One region of the Paenibacillus sp. FSL K6-2859 genome, then DNA from elsewhere that is predicted to be linked to it. Evidence: riboswitches for the same ligand, from Rfam matches in the RefSeq annotation. Region 1 holds a riboswitch; the other holds the start of a gene.
What was found. A riboswitch is a leader RNA that binds a small molecule or an ion and turns the genes downstream of it on or off. The one in region 1 is predicted to bind glycine.

Region 2: another riboswitch for glycine. It lies ahead of MHB64_RS30220 (amino acid permease); the one in region 1 lies ahead of gcvT (glycine cleavage system aminomethyltransferase GcvT).

What each region holds. Positions count from the first base shown of each region.
Region 1 is NZ_JBBOYU010000001.1:6,311,046-6,319,357, forward strand. Features, by position in the region: gene MHB64_RS28215 (flagellar motor protein) at 1-750, shown strand, start outside; gene MHB64_RS28220 (flagellar motor protein MotB) at 747-1,583, shown strand; gene gcvH (glycine cleavage system protein GcvH) at 2,035-2,427, opposite strand; glycine riboswitch at 2,665-2,763, shown strand; gene gcvT (glycine cleavage system aminomethyltransferase GcvT) at 2,950-4,062, shown strand; gene gcvPA (aminomethyl-transferring glycine dehydrogenase subunit GcvPA) at 4,169-5,521, shown strand; gene gcvPB (aminomethyl-transferring glycine dehydrogenase subunit GcvPB) at 5,518-6,978, shown strand; gene MHB64_RS28245 (efflux RND transporter permease subunit) at 7,481-8,312, opposite strand, start outside.
Region 2 is NZ_JBBOYU010000001.1:6,787,525-6,795,836, forward strand. Features, by position in the region: gene MHB64_RS30215 (DHA2 family efflux MFS transporter permease subunit) at 1-910, shown strand, start outside; gene MHB64_RS30220 (amino acid permease) at 996-2,348, opposite strand; glycine riboswitch at 2,484-2,564, opposite strand; gene adhP (alcohol dehydrogenase AdhP) at 2,762-3,778, shown strand; gene MHB64_RS30230 (MerR family transcriptional regulator) at 3,950-4,786, shown strand; gene MHB64_RS30235 (agmatine deiminase family protein) at 4,853-5,977, shown strand; gene MHB64_RS30240 (alpha/beta hydrolase) at 6,262-7,113, shown strand; gene MHB64_RS30245 (AraC family transcriptional regulator) at 7,291-8,145, opposite strand; gene MHB64_RS30250 (winged helix-turn-helix transcriptional regulator) at 8,279-8,312, opposite strand, start outside.

The DNA of each region.
Region 1 (8,312 bases):
GGACTGGCTGCGTTAATCGGCGGCTATCTCTGGGAAGGCGGAAGCCTCTCAGGACTGCTGCAGCTTAATGCGGCTTTGATTGTTTTCGGGGGTACATTTGCCGCCGTTATGATCAGCTTCCCGGCATCTAAGCTGCGCTCCATTCCAACAGCACTACGCATGGCTTTCGGCAGCAACCCTGATCGTGATATGGAAAAAGCTGAAGAACTCATTGCAATGGCAACCGTGGCCCGTCGCGGCGGCGTTTTAATGTTAGAAAAACAAGCTGAAGAACATCCGGATTCTTTTACACGTGAAGGTCTGCTTCTTATTGTCGACGGCACTGATCCTGAGCAGGTAAGACAGATTTTGGAACTGGAAATGGACGCTAAAGAATTGAAGCATGAGAACTATGCTAAGATTTTTGAAGCTGCTGGTGGATATGCACCAACGATGGGAATTATCGGGACGGTGATGGGTCTCATCCGTGTACTTGGCAACCTTACAGATCCGACAAATCTGGGCACATCTATCGCAGTAGCGTTCACTGCAACGTTGTACGGTGTAGCCATCGCTAATCTAATATTTTTACCCATTGCCTCCAAAATCAAATCCCGCAGTCAAAGTGAGCTACATAGCATGGAAATGCTGCTAGTAGGTATTCTTTCTCTACAGAATGGGGATCATCCACTGCTGGTACGTAAAAAACTGAACTCATTCATCTCAGACTCGGACACGAATGACCGTGCGGAAACTAGAGGCCTTTTATGAGACAAAGAGACCGGCGCAAGCGGCGTGTAGAGACTCGGGAAAGCCGCGACCGTTGGATGATTACTTATGCTGATCTAATTACACTTTTACTTATTTTTTTCGTTATATTGTATGCGATGAGCAGCCTGGATACTGACAAATATAACATCGTGACAGGCTCGTTATCCGAGACCTTCAAGTCTGGAACCACTGTCCTTGAGGGTGGGAACGGTATTTTAGATGCTGGGAAATCAACTGAGAACAAAACGGAAAGTACAGACGGAAATGAGAATGCAGCTGCAACTGCAAGACCGAATGACGGATCTGGTGAACAAGCGGAGAATGAAACACCTTCGGCACGTGAGCTCGCTTTTCGAGAACAAGAGACTAAACTTGCTGAATTAATGGGTGTGATCACCCACTATGTGGAGGAAAATAATCTCGGAGAACAAATTTTTGTTGCTGACAAACCTCAGGGGATAGAAATCACACTCAGTGATCGTTTTCTATTCGATATAGGTAAGGCAGACCTGAAATCACCAGCCTTCCCTGCTCTTCAGCAGTTATCTGGTTTATTCAAAGACATCGGCGCAAAGATTAGCATTGAAGGACATACCGATAATACGCCCGTATCCTCGGCTTCTCAATTTAACGACAACTGGGAGCTGTCTGGTGCTCGTGCGCTATCTGTACTTCGCTTTTTTCTAGACCATGAAGGACTGAAGCCGGATACTTTTCAATACGCAGGTTATGCTGACACCCAGCCCACCGCAGATAATACCACGATAGCAGGTAAGCAGAAGAACCGCCGTGTAGAGATCATTGTGCTGCGGCAGCTTCAAGAGGGTGAATAAAATATTGATTGTACTCAGAGCTAGATATAGTAGTTAGTGCGGGTGCGAATCTGCTATCAACATACTAAAATGGACTTGCCACTATTAATTACGGAAATACTCCCTGATTATCCGCGTGATCTCTTGTTCAGGCGCAAGATTAGAGAATTCCTCCCTGATTAATCCCCTATTTAGTCAAAAATAGCGGTTTCACCGGAATTTTCAGGGAGAAATCCCCTAAAAATCTTTGTGTCACGCTATATTCGTCTAAATTAAGGGAGGTTTTCCCTAATTCCACAACAGCAGATTCGCTTTTAAATAAAATCAAATAATTCCGAGCCGTCCCAGGGTATGACGCAAAAATCCCCACCCACCTCTAAATAAAAATACCAAACAGCAAGTCCCCAAAAACAGAAACTTGCTGCTACAAATATCACTCGCGATAAAATTAATATACTGTGAAAAATCCCAATTACTCTCCTACCAATGCACGATATCCGGCTGCATCCAGCAGACCTTTTACAGCATCAGCATACTCTCCGTCCACTTCAATTTCAAAAATCCAACCCTCGCCATACGGCTTATCGTTGATCAGCTCCGGACTAGCCTCTAAACCGTCATTAATCTTGGTAACCGTCCCCGAGACGGGTGAATATAATTCCGATACAGTCTTAACGGATTCGATACTGCCTACGCTGTCACCGGCTGAAATGGCCGAGCCCACTTCTGGAAATTCCACAAATACGATATCGCCTAACAAATGCTGAGCATGATCCGTAATCCCAATACGTACTACGCGTCCTTCCACTTGCTGTGCCCACTCATGCTCTTCGCTGTAAAGAAGGTGATCTAAAACTTCACTCATTTCAAGCCGCCTCATTTCCAAATTGGAATTCTAAATTTAGTTATAGCCTAAGTGATCCCAGAGCAGAATGTCAATATTACTAACAGTAAAATAAATTTGTCGTTTTTTTGACTTTTTCTTGTTGACAGCGCCCTCCTATACCCGTTTAATGGAGACATACAAGAAGAAACGACGTTGTCGTCTTTTTTATAGACGATAACCGTTTCTCGGAGAAATATAAAACAAATACAGTTGCGGATGATGGCATAGGGAGAGACTGTCTCACTTGAAGACGGCGCCGAAGGAGTAAGCCCTAACAGGGGTGAATCTCTCAGGCAAAAGGACCTTTGTCGGACGTACCTCTGGAGAGCATCAGACGCGGGGCTGAGTGCGTCAGGTCACCAACGGGGAAACTTGCAGGTTCGTTACGGCAGGGTAACTCTCAGGTACAAAGGACAGAGCAGAAAGCGATTAGTGCATTTATGCATGATTGCTTCTGCCTGTCCTTTTTTTCGTATGTAATCAGACTAGGGGAGTGACAATATGGATGCTTTGAAAAGAACACCTTTTTACGATCTCTATTCCGCTTACACGGAGTCCAGGTGCATTGATTTTGGCGGCTGGGAGCTGCCAGTACAGTTTACAGGTATCGTGAAGGAGCATGAAGCTGTTCGCCAGCAGGCTGGACTGTTCGATGTATCGCATATGGGTGAATTCATGGTGATCGGGAGCGGTGCTGAAGCCTTTTTACAAAAAATGACGACCAACGATGTCAGCCGCCTGACCGATGGTGCGGCACAATATACGCTGCTCTGTTATCCAAACGGCGGTGTGGTCGACGATTTGCTCGTGTACCGAATAAGTGAAGACCGTTATATGCTTGTCGTAAATGCCTCCAACATCGATAAGGACTTCCAGTGGCTGCAAGAGCATCTGACCTCTGAATTCGGTGAAGTCACACTCACTAATGTCTCTGACGAGACGCTTTTGCTTGCCTTGCAAGGCCCGTTGGCAGAGACCATACTCGCGAAAGTTACTGATGCTCCGATCTCAGAACTCAAGCCTTTCCACTTCATCGAACGCGCAACCGTCTGCGGTGTAGAAGTACTGATCTCCCGTACGGGTTACACCGGCGAAGATGGCTTCGAGATCTACGCTCCGCTGGATGGGGCAGCAACGTTATGGAACGGCCTACTCGCAGCTGGCACTCCTCACGGATTAACACCTGCTGGACTGGGCGCCCGTGATACGCTGCGTTTTGAAGCAAAATTGCCGCTGTACGGTCAGGAGCTGTCAGCTGACATCACCCCTCTTGAAGCTGGAGTACAGTTCTTTGTGAAGCTGGACAAAGCGGACTTTATCGGTCGCGATGCGCTAGTGCAGCAAAAAGAAGCCGGTCTACCCCGACGTCTGGTCGGCTTAGAAATGATTGACCGGGGCATTCCGCGCTCCCATTACCCAGTCTATGCGAACGGCGTTAAAATCGGAGAGGTCACAACCGGAACCCAATCACCAACGCTGAAACGCAATCTGGGATTAGCTTTGCTTGATACAGCTTACAGTGAAATAGGCACAGAGGTATTCGTAGAGATACGCGGCAAGCAGCTTAAGGCTGTCGTGATTAAAGCCCCTTTTTACAAGTATAAACGCCTTTAGCGTCCATATTGGGACGGTTAGCTTTTAAGCGAGAAATAGAAGGATAAAGTATAGCGTGAAAATTGTACTTTCTTATATTTTAAAAAAGCCAAGGAGTGAAACCTTAATGAAGCACCGTTATCTGCCCATGACAGCACAGGACCGCGTAGAGATGATGGAAACCGTCGGGATTCAGTCCATAGATGAGCTGTTCTCCGATATTCCTGAAGCCGTCCGTTATCAAGGCACTATGCCGATGTCTGAACCACTCGATGAGTACGCCCTGCTACGTCACATGAAAGGTCTCGCTGAACGAAATGCTGATTTCGATTCGCACGCCAGCTTCCTCGGCGCCGGATTATATGACCATCACATCCCTGTGGTGATCAACCATGTCATTTCCCGTTCTGAATTCTACACTGCTTACACCCCTTATCAACCGGAGATCAGCCAAGGCGAACTGCAGGCGATCTTCGAATTCCAATCCTACATTTGCGAACTAACCGGTATGAAAGTAGCCAATGCCAGCATGTATGATGGCGCAACCGCATTATCCGAAGCAGCAGTCCTCGCAGCTGGTGCTACCAAACGCAAAAAATTAATTGTTTCCCGCACCGTTCATCCTGAAGCGCGCCAAGTGTTACGCACATCGGCTAATGCTTGGGGGCTTGAGGTCGTGGAGATTGACTATAAAAACGGCGTTACCGATCAGGTGAAGCTTGCTGAAGCCATTGATGGTGATACAGCCGCAGTACTGATGCAATCGCCTAACTTTTTTGGCAGCATCGAAGATCTTAGCTCTGTTGAGCCGCTGATCCATGCTGTTAAAGGGTTGTTCGTCGTCAGTGCAAATCCGATCGCTCTTGGCGTACTAGAAACACCAGGCAAGCTCGGAGCCGACATCGTAGTCGGTGACGCTCAGCCACTTGGTATTCCAGCTTCCCTCGGCGGTCCAACCTGTGGATTCTTCGCGGTAGCTGAGCACTTGATGCGTAAGATGCCGGGCCGTATCGTAGGCCAAACGGTTGACCGTAACGGGAAACGCGGCTTCGTTCTGACGCTGCAAGCACGGGAGCAGCATATCCGCCGAGAAAAAGCTACCTCGAACATCTGCTCCAATCAGGCGCTGCTTGCTCTCTGCGCATCGGTTTACTTGTCCGTTATGGGCAAAGAAGGTATGCGTGAAGTAGGCGAGCTAAACATTCGTAAAAGCCATTATGCCGCTGATAAACTTAGCCAACTAACAGGTGCTGAATATGCCTTCTCCTCCCCCTTCTTTAACGAGTTTGTCTTGAAGCTTCCTGAGGGATGCAGCGTTAGCGCAATTAATTCGAAGCTGCTGAAGGAAGGTTATTTAGGCGGTTATGATCTGGGCCGTGATTATCCTGAACTTGCTGGACATATGCTGGTAGCCGTTACGGAAAAAAGAAGCAAAAACGAAATCGACCAATTCGCTAGCGCACTGGAGGGCTGTTTATGAAACCGGAGCAAAGTCTAATTTTTGAATTAAGCCGTCCCGGCCGTTCGGCCTATTCTTTGCCACTGTGCGATGTGCCGCAGGAAGAAAGCTTAGAATCTCTGATTCCATCAGGTTTACTCCGTAGCGAACCCGTCGTGCTTCCAGAAGTATCGGAAGTGGATGTCATTCGCCACTACACTTCCTTGTCACGCCGCAACTTTGGGGTAGATAACGGCTTCTATCCACTCGGTTCATGTACGATGAAATACAATCCGAAGATTAACGAAGATGTTGCCCGCATCGTAGGCCTAGCTAAGATCCACCCTTACCAGCCAGAAGAAAGCATTCAAGGCGCACTGGAATTAATGTATACCCTGCAAAATGACTTGTCTGCACTAACCGGCATGGATGCTGTATCTTTACAACCTGCCGCAGGTGCTCATGGGGAATGGACCGGTCTCATGATGATCCGCGCCTACCATGAAAGCCGCGGCGAGACCCGCACGAAGGTTATCGTGCCGGATTCCTCACACGGCACCAATCCTGCTAGTGCTTCAGCCGCAGGACTTGAAACGATCACGATCCCATCCACAGATAAAGGGATGGTTGATCTTGAAGCGCTGCGGACAGCAGTCGGCAGCGATACTGCCGCGCTGATGCTGACTAACCCAAGCACACTCGGCTTGTTCGAGACCCAAATCGTCGAGATTGCTGAGATCGTGCATGAAGCAGGCGGCTTGCTCTATTACGATGGAGCGAACTCCAATGCTATTATGGGCATTACCCGCCCCGGTGATATGGGCTTTGACGTTGTGCATTTGAACTTGCATAAGACAATGAGTACCCCGCACGGCGGCGGTGGCCCTGGAGCCGGACCTGTTGGCGTAAAATCCATCCTGATTCCGTTCCTACCACAACCAACTGTGGTGAAAAACGAAGATAACAGCTTCTCACTCGACTTCGGCGGACCTGAATCCATTGGACGCGTGAAAGCTTTTTACGGCAACTTTGGTATTCTGGTTCGTGCCTACGCCTATATCCGTACCTATGGCCCAGATGGACTGCGTGAGGTATCCGAAAATGCCGTGCTGAATGCCAACTATATGATGCACCGTCTGGCGCCGTATTTTGAAATTCCGTATCCGGGCGTATGTAAGCATGAATTCGTAATGTCCGGCAAAAACCTCAAGCAGTATGGTGTGCGCACCTTAGACGTTGCTAAACGATTACTCGACTTCGGCTACCATCCGCCAACCGTGTACTTCCCTCTGACTGTTGAGGAATGTATGATGATCGAGCCTACGGAAACCGAAAGTAAAGAAACGCTCGACGGCTTCATCGATACAATGATCCAGATCGTGAAAGAAGCGCAGGAGACACCGGAGATCGTAATCAACGCACCGCATACCACAGAGATTAGCCGTTTGGATGAGACACAAGCCGCGCGTAAGCCGGTATTGAATTGTTCTTGCGGTTAATAGATAGTGAGCAATATTAAAAAAGCAGGCCACGATAATCGGTTTATCGTCGGCCTGCTTTTTAGTATGCGAATAAAAATCAACACTATGATCTACTCGGCCTGCACCTTCGCAAAAATCTGGAGTTATGATATTCTAATTTGGATGGTAGCGTTTTCCCCTTAGAAAGGAATGTATTCCTTGTGAAATTTGAATTTGTCCATAATGTATTCCACAGAAAATATTTATTGTCCCTTCCCTATTTGCTCCTCGCATTATTTATGTTATCCGCCTTGTCTTCGTCCCATAGAATATTCTCTATCATCACTTTCATATTAATTATGCTAAATGCGTTGTATATCGTTGTAAAAATCATTATTTATAAAATCAAAACTTAGATCTCTCGCACTGTCCAAATGCGCAAGTAAATTCTCATTTTCTAAATAATAAGACCCTTCCCAGCATCATTTAAAATGACTGAGAAGGGCCTATTTCAGTTGTTTATCACTATAACTTTTTGAAATTAAGCACCATGCGTCGGAATTTCTACTTTCACCGCGCCCTTGCGCTCCTTAGCCGATTTACGGAAGTAGAACAGCTCGTAAATCGCTGGAACCACAACCAGCGTAAGCAGCGTTGCCGCGGTCAAGCCACCGATGACCACAATCGCCAAGCTTTGCGAGACAATGCTGCCCATCTCGGCATGGCCGAACAGCAGTGGAGTCATGGCGCAAATGGTAGCAATTGCCGTCATCAGAATCGGACGCATCCGTGTTCCGGCCGCTTCCAGAATCGCTTCGCGGATATTCATATGCACTTCATTCTGCTTAATGCGGTCAATGAGCACAATGGCATTGGTCACGACGATACCGATTAACATCAACGCCCCGAATAAAGCGGTGAAGTCAGGCGTTACGCCGGATACGATCAGTCCAACAATCGCACCAATCGCTGCTAGCGGCAAGGAGAACATAATTGCCAGCGGAGCACGAAGGGTTTTGAAGGTGAGGACCATGATCAGATACACCAACCCGATGGAGATCAGCGCTGTCATACCAAGGTCAGCGAAATCCTCTGACTGATCCACCGAGGCTCCGCCTGCAAATAGAGTCACACCCTTTGGAAGGGTAAGACTATCGGTTTGTTTTTTTATATCCGCTCCGATTTCAGACACCTTCTTCGGATCCACTTCCGCTGTGATTCTCGCATATGGCTTCCCATCTTTATGGAACAACAGTGCTGGTTCATTCCGAACCTCATAGGTTGCTAGTTGTGACAATGGCTTTGGACCTTCAGCAGTCATGAGCGTCATTGCCTTTAAATCTTGCTCTGTCTTTGGCTCAGCTATAGGATCT
Region 2 (8,312 bases), 480 kb from region 1:
ATATTTAGTGAATGTATCTGAGACCTCTAAGTCGAAGCTTGATGTGGTAAGTGTTCTTTTATCGACCGTCGGATTTGGTTTGATTTTATACGGCTTCAGTAGTGCAGGCAGTAAAGGCTGGGACGACGTAATAGTAATCCTGACATTAGGCATTGGAATCGCTGTAACGGCCGTATTTTGTATTCGACAAATCAAGTCAGATGATCCGCTGCTAAACCTGTCTGTCTTCAAAAATAAAGTATTTACGCTGACATCTCTTATTAATGTATTAATCACCATGATGATGTACGCAGATATGATTCTATTGCCTATTTACCTGCAAAATGGCCGTGGTTTTACAGCATTTGATGCAGGACTACTCTTGTTGCCGGGGGCGCTCGTAAATGCGTTCATGTCGCCCGTCACCGGTAAATTATACGACCGTTTCGGTGCCAAACCGCTGTTCATCATTGGTCTGCTATTTATTATTCCATCTATGTGGGCGGTAACTGATCTATCTGAATCGACCACGTATATGTATCTAATGATTCGTACCATTGGCTTGCGAATTGGATTAAGCTTTATTACGATGCCACTCAATACAGCCGGACTAAATGCGTTGCCAAAACAACTAGGAACGCATGGCACAGCAGTGAACAATACCGTTCGCCAAATTGCCGGAGCCATCGGAACTGCTGTCGTAATTACGATTTACACTGTGCAGGCTACAAGTCATGCGGCCACAGTGATGCAGAGCAATCCCTCTACTACTCCTGAGATCCTTAAATCCCTTGCATCCATTCTTGGGGCAAGTGACGCCTATTACTTTATGATGATTTTATCCGTCGCCGCTTTTGTTATAACCTTATTTATGCCTATGAAAAGCAAGATCACGATTGAAAAGAAAGCAAACCTAGTTAACAAGGAATAACCTTGGTTGTAACTAGCAATTGCAGTATATGAAGAAAAGCCATTCCGTATAGGAATGGCTTTTTGTGTGAATCCCTCACTCAAGCTTAATTACTTTTCCCTTTTTTGCTTCTAATCGAATACAAGATGAATAATAAAATAAACCATAACGGAGTACACAATAAAGCCGGGCGTGTTTCTCCAGCGAACAGCATGATGATCAGTATTCCAGCGAACAAGGTTAAGACAATATAATTAATAGCCGGTGTGAACGGTGCTTTGAATTTGGATTTCGCCTGTAAGTCTGGCCGGGTTTTCTTATACTTAATATGGCAGATAAGAACAATGCCCCACACCCATATAAAACAAATGGCGCTAATCGTTGTCACGATTCCAAAAGCCTGCTCCGGAATAAGTTTACTCAAAAGAGCACCCACAGATATAACAATTGTAGAAATGAATAACGAGTTACCTGGGACATGGTTTTTATTCAGTTTGCCCAAATGAGGTGACGCCTGGTTATTTCTACTCAAATTATAGAGAATTCGGCTTGTCGAGAACATTCCACTATTACAAGCAGAAGCGGCTGAAGTTAATACGACAAAATTAATAATCCCTGCGGCAATTGGAATCCCTACTAAAGTAAAGGTTTTTACAAAAGGACTCTCTGCCGGGCTGAGCTCTGTCCAAGGGTTAATGCATAACAGGACGAAAAGCGCACCGACATAGAAAAATAGAATCCGTAAAGGAATTTTATTAATCGCAGATGGGATATTTTTCTCCGGATCCGCTGTTTCCGCTGCCGACACCCCGACCAATTCTACACCCACGTAAGCAAATACAACCATTTGAAAAGAAAATAAGAAGCCTGATATGCCGTTCGGAAAAAAGCCCCCATACTCCCATAGGTTTCGTATCGTCACCGATCCTGCATCCGTCTTAAATCCAATGATCAGTAAAATGACCCCAAGACCAATCAAGGCGAGAATCGTAATTACCTTAATTAAAGCAAACCAAAATTCGAGTTCCCCAAAGCTCTTTACAGTTAATAGATTAAGTCCTAATAACACGACTAGACAGGCGATGGCAGGAACCCACTGCGGGATATCAAACCAGTACTGTACATATACGCCAACAGCAATGACATCAGCCATAGCCGTCATAATCCAGCAAAACCAATAGGTCCAACCAGTAATGAATGCGACCCGTGATCCAAGGTAGTCTTCAGCAATATCCGTAAACGATTGATAGCCCGCTTTAGATAATAGGAGTTCTCCCAGTGCTCTCATCACAAAAAACACAGCAATACCCACGATTAAATACGTGATCATAATGGATGGGCCTGCCTTCTCTATCGCCTTACCTGATCCCAAAAATAATCCTGTACCAATGGTGCCGCCAATAGCAATAAGTTGAACATGCCGATTAGCCAACTCTCTCTTTAATTCTGGTTGTGCCATACCTAGTTCCCCCTTGTGAGTACAATAAATTAGAATAAAAAAAAGAGAGATTGGATGTCATCCAATCTCCCAGATCGTAAGAATATCAAATAATATTTGCCCTGCTGATAGCGATCAGCATGACAAATACATATTCAGTACTCTTCTGTCCTTTTGCCTGAGATTGTGAACCCTTCGGCGCCGCGGAATTTCCGCAGTCTCTCCAGAAGCTGCTCCAGCTAAAGTGTAATCCTTAGCCATCATAGCTCGTGAATTATGAAGTTGATAAAGCGGTAACGCAGTAAAGCTGTTCTGATATTCTAACATATTACTTGTGATGTGAGTGTTAATCAGTGATAAAAGTCTCAAGAATTTAAAGTTAGCCTCATGAACATACTACTTTTTGAAAAGCAAAAAACTAAAGGAGTATGCTAATGAAAGCCGCTGTAGTAAAGAAATTCAAAGAAAAGTTAGAGCTACAAGACGTACCTAAACCAAAACCCGGACACAAAGAAATCCTTGTCCACATTCAGGCCTGCGGAGTGTGTCATACTGATTTGCATGCTGCTCATGGCGATTGGCCCGTCAAACCGAAACTCCCTCTTATTCCCGGACATGAAGGCGTTGGGATTATTGAAGAAATAGGTGAAGGAGTTACACACTTAAAGGTAGGAGACCGTGTAGGAATTCCATGGCTGTACTCAGCCTGCGGTCATTGTGAATATTGTCTTACTGGAAGAGAGACTCTTTGTCTGGATCAGCAAAATTCCGGATATTCCGTAGATGGCGGATATGCAGAATATTGTGTGGCAGCTGCCGATTATGTAGTTAAGGTTCCTGATAATCTAAGCTTCATCGAAGCGGCACCTTTATTTTGCGCAGGCGTTACTACCTATAAAGCTTTGAAAGTATCGGGTGTAAAGCCAGGTGAGTGGGTAGCCATTTTCGGCGTCGGAGGATTAGGGCATCTTGGTGTACAATATGCAAAAGTGATGGGAATGAACGTAGTGGCCATCGACACGTCGGATGAAAAGATGGAGCTTGCCAAACAACTTGGCGCAGACAAAACCGTAAACGCATTAAAAGAAGATGCGGCAGACTGGATTCAAAAAGAAATCGGCGGAGTACACGGTGTCGTTTGTACAGCGGTTGCGAAAAAAGCATTCGACCAAGCCTACCGTGCCATTCGCCGCGGCGGTACCTGCGTCATGGTTGGGCTGCCTCCTGAATCCATGGATGTTCCCATTTTTGATACCGTATTAAATGGAACAAAGGTAGTTGGTTCGATTGTCGGCACTCGCAAAGATTTGCAAGAAGCATTACAATTCGCTGCAGAAGGAAAAATCAAAACCATTATTGAGACACGTAAACTAGAAGATATTAATGAGATCTACGATCTTATGTTAGAAGGCAAAATCAATGGCCGAATCGTCCTTGATATGACGAAATGACCCTAAAGAAAACATGCTCGAAAAGTGCTACTTTTCGGGCTTTTTTATGACTAATAATTTTGCACAGTCGCACCAAACGTATTAGACTGTAATTTTAAAGCATAGAAGCTTGAGTCAATGACTACAGAGTGATTGATCTAACCATACGATCACACTAAGAAAGAGAGAAATATGTACACGATCAATAGATTTTCTCAGCTTTGCAAAATGAGTGCACGTATGTTGCGACACTATGATAAAGAAGAACTTTTGAAACCAGCGCATGTAGAGGCTACAAACGGCTATAGATATTATGAAAAAAGCCAACTAGAAACAGCGTTACTTATTAAGAGACTGAAAGAATATCGATTCTCCCTACCCGAGATTAGAACTATCCTTCAGACATCAGATAGAGAACTGCTGACTGAATGGATGCATTCAAAAATACTTGAGTTATCCAGTGAGATGAATCGAAATAGACAAATCATTGCAGAAATGCAAGAGATGATTGAAATCAAAGTGAATTTGATTCAAGGCGAACGAAGATCTTTTGATATATCGCTCGGAATGAGAAACGAGAAAGAGGTCCTAAGTCAAAGATTGCAAATTAACATTGCTGACATGGACAAGTATGTTGATTCCTTATATGAACAAGCGGAAAAAAGTAATATTAAGTTGCTTGGTGTTCCGTCTGTCATTTTTCTTGATGAGGCGTTTACCCCTGACCAAAGCGATATTGAATTGATGATCCCAATCCTTCATAAGAATGACGGCGATGCATCGAGGAAATGGCAAATAAAAAAACTTCCGCCAACTTTGGTTGCTACTACCTTGTATATTGGGAGTTATGACTATATCGGTTACGCTCATATGGCACTTGAAGAATGGATAGATGGCGGCGGCTATAAAAAGGATGGTCCACCTTATGAAACCTACTTAAAAGGTCCAGAATGTGACTGTCCTGAAGAAGAGTTCGTGACGCAGATCTGTTTTCCTGTGATCAAAAAAAGCCAGGCAATAGATGCTTGACCTTGACACTATGTCAACGCTTATTCTACTTCCAGAGAACGAATCAGAACATAAGGAGATTTCATAATGAATAAGTTAGTTGTATTGTGCTCAGGGGTTATACTATCGGCTGTTTTCTTAATGGGATGTAATAAAATTAAAGCAGAAGAAGGTCGGCAAGTAGGCAAATACACAATGCCTGATGAAAGCAGCAAACATGAAGGTACATGGTTGCAGTGGCCCCATAACTTCACTTACGGTAAAGATTATAGGGACAAGGTTGAGCCTATTTGGATAGAAATGACTGATGCCTTAAGCGATGGGGAAAATGTTCATATTATTGCATTTGATAAATACGAAAAGAACTATATTTATGATCTTCTGTATGACGAAGGTATAGATATGGATAAAATCGACTTCTACATTGTTCCTACTGACGACGTATGGGCAAGAGATACTGCACCGATTTTTGTATACGACAAAGACAACAATATTAAACTCATGGACTGGGGATTTAATGGATGGGGTAAGAAAACGCCATATAAAAATGATGCATTAATCTCGAAGAGACTTAGTAAACAGCTTGGCACGGAAACCATTGATCTAAATGATGTTGTCCTTGAGGGTGGAGCATTTGAACTGGATGGTAATGGTACATTTTTATCGACACGTAGTGCGGTTACTAATAACAATAGAAACCCCAAATTAGCAGAAGCTGATATTGAGGAATATATAACCGAGTATCTTGGGGCTACTAATTTTATTTGGTTAGATGGTGTGCCAGATCTTGATATTACGGATTTTCATATTGATGGATTCGTTAAAATTCATGAAAAATCTACAATAATCACAATGAAAAAGAATGACTTAGCAGAATGGGGTGTCACTAATAAGGATATCCAAACCTTAATGAGCGCTAAAAATGCCTTCGACAAGCCTTATCAGTATGTGTATCTACCAATTAGTAAAAACAATGTAGTGCTAGATAATGGTGAAAACTTGGGGTACAAGGGTTCATATATTAATTACTACATTGGGAATACAGTTGTATTAGTCCCGAATTACAATGATCCTAATGACAAGACAGCAAACGATATTATCCAAAAACTATACCCTGACCGCAAAGTTATTGGAATTGATGTAAGGGAGCTCTATAAAGAAGGCGGTATGATTCATTGTGTCACACAACAACAGCCCGTCCGTTTAAAGTGATTGATTGTTGCAGTGACCTTTACGACTTGAAAACTAATGGACTCTCGGTATCCTTTAAAAGGCCCGGCTTAGCTCCTCAAATGAGCTGGGCTTCCTGGGACAAGCCGCTCTCTTTCCGAAGAGCACGGTTTCGATTAACAGTGAAAAGTATGCTGCCATAATATTTATTATAAGCCACAAAATTTGAGGTGATCGGAATGTTAGAGCGTTCTATGGAGAATGTAATGGAATCCGTGAAGGGAAGGAGTGATGTGTAAAATAAAAATGAAAAAAGGATGATGACAATGAATAAATACCAAACTATAAATAGCGATGGATTTGAACTGAATTATTGTGTAAAAGGAACTGGAAAACCTATTTTGGTGATAGGCAGCAGTGTTTATTATCCTCAATTATTCTCAGAAGATTTATATGATACATTTCAATTTATTTTCCTTGATCATAGAGGATTTGTGAAGCCGCCCCGAACTCTGCAACCGGAAGATTATAGATTGGAGAAAGTATTAGATGATATAGAGACGGCAAGGCAAGATCTTAACTTAACAAATTTCATCTTATTAGGGCATTCAGGACATGCTTTCATGGCTTTGGAATATGCTAAAAAATATCCCTACCATGTCCAAAAAGTTGCCTTATTGAATTCAGCACCTACAAATAGCGGGGAAAGACAGCGTCAAAGTTTTGCATTTTTTAATGAGACAGCAAGTCCGGAGAGAAAAAGACAGTTCGAGATGGATATTGCTTTGTTAGAAAGCGACATTCAGAAAGATCCTGAACGGCGATTCGTTCACATGTGTATTCGGATGGGAGCCCAAAGCTTTTATGATTATACATTTGACGCAGCTTACATGTGGGAAGATGTATATACGAATATGCCAATTATCGATTATCTGTGGGGAGAAGCATTCGCAGAATTGAATCTTATACAATCAATCAATAACTTCAACAAACCAGTATTTATCGGTTTAGGCAGGTATGATTATTTGGTAGCGCCTGTTTCACTTTGGAATTCTGTTAATGAAACCTATAAGCACGTCAAAAAAGTGATCTTTGAGCATAGTGGTCACAACCCAATGTTTGAAGAACCTCGAATCTTTGACAAAGAGCTAAGCAAGTGGATCCTTGAGGACAATTGAGGCTTTCCTTTGTATAACGAAAAACACTAAGTTGATTCTTAGTGTTTTTTATTTCTTACTCTTTTCAGTTAAACCATACCTAAGTCGAACAGAGGATTTGGGGGATGACCCTTTATTAATCTAAATTTGTTCAGTTGTCATCTTCGTTAACGCCTATATTTCGCTCGCATAAGAGCGTTATTTTTTCTTCACCGGTATCCAGATTTCTCCCGAAACATTCCCATGCCGTGCCATTCCATAATACATTTCGAAACTTGGGCCCTCAACCTGTTCGTATTCAGATGTCGGAAACCACTCAGAATAGATTCGTTGCCATAGTTTTTGCATATCACATTGCGGCTCCGGGAAAATCGCCCACGTTAATGTTGGGACAGAAAGTTTTGTAAATCTCTCCGGAATTTCAAGACCCTTAGGTAAATGATAACAGACCATGTATTTGAAAGATTCTTTAGTGTGATCGTAAAGGGCAGCGTGTAACATGGTGTCACCAAAACGTCCCAGTAAGTCGTTCATAAGATCAACGCTGCCATCATCATCACATTTTATACGGAATTGAGGAACTTCAGAGAACGCTGTTTTCTGGTCTGCATTTATAAATCCATATACTCCAAACATCTCAAAAGAACCTCTTTGCTCAATACGGTAATTCATTTCGACATCCCCTTTTATTGAAATATGAAAGGACATTCGAGGATAGGCTTTTAGAGAAACGCCTGTATCGCGCGCAGATGTCGGCATAATACCATGAAGATTCTTAAAGGCCCGTGCAAACGCCTCCGGCGAATCATATCCATATTTCATAGCTACATCAATAACCTTTGAGTCTGTTGTCTGCAGTTCGAATGCCGCCAATGTCAATCGTCGACGTCGAATGTACTCCGACAACGATACGCCAGTAATAAATGGAAACATTCTTTGAAAATGATAGGTAGAGCAACAGGCTCTCTGTGCTATTTCATCAAATGAAATAGTGTCCGCTAGATTTGTTTCGATATATTCCATGGCACTATTCATCCTGTCCAACCAATCCATCGTATTCCCTCCCTTCAATGTAATTTTATCGGAATAAAAAATGAATACCTTGCAATTTCTGCACGAAAAAGTCAGCAAAAAACTTGCCCTTATTTATGATACGGTTCTCCGTATCATAAATAGGGCGAAAATTTTAGAAAGTACAATCGTCGAAATTCCGCAAAAGG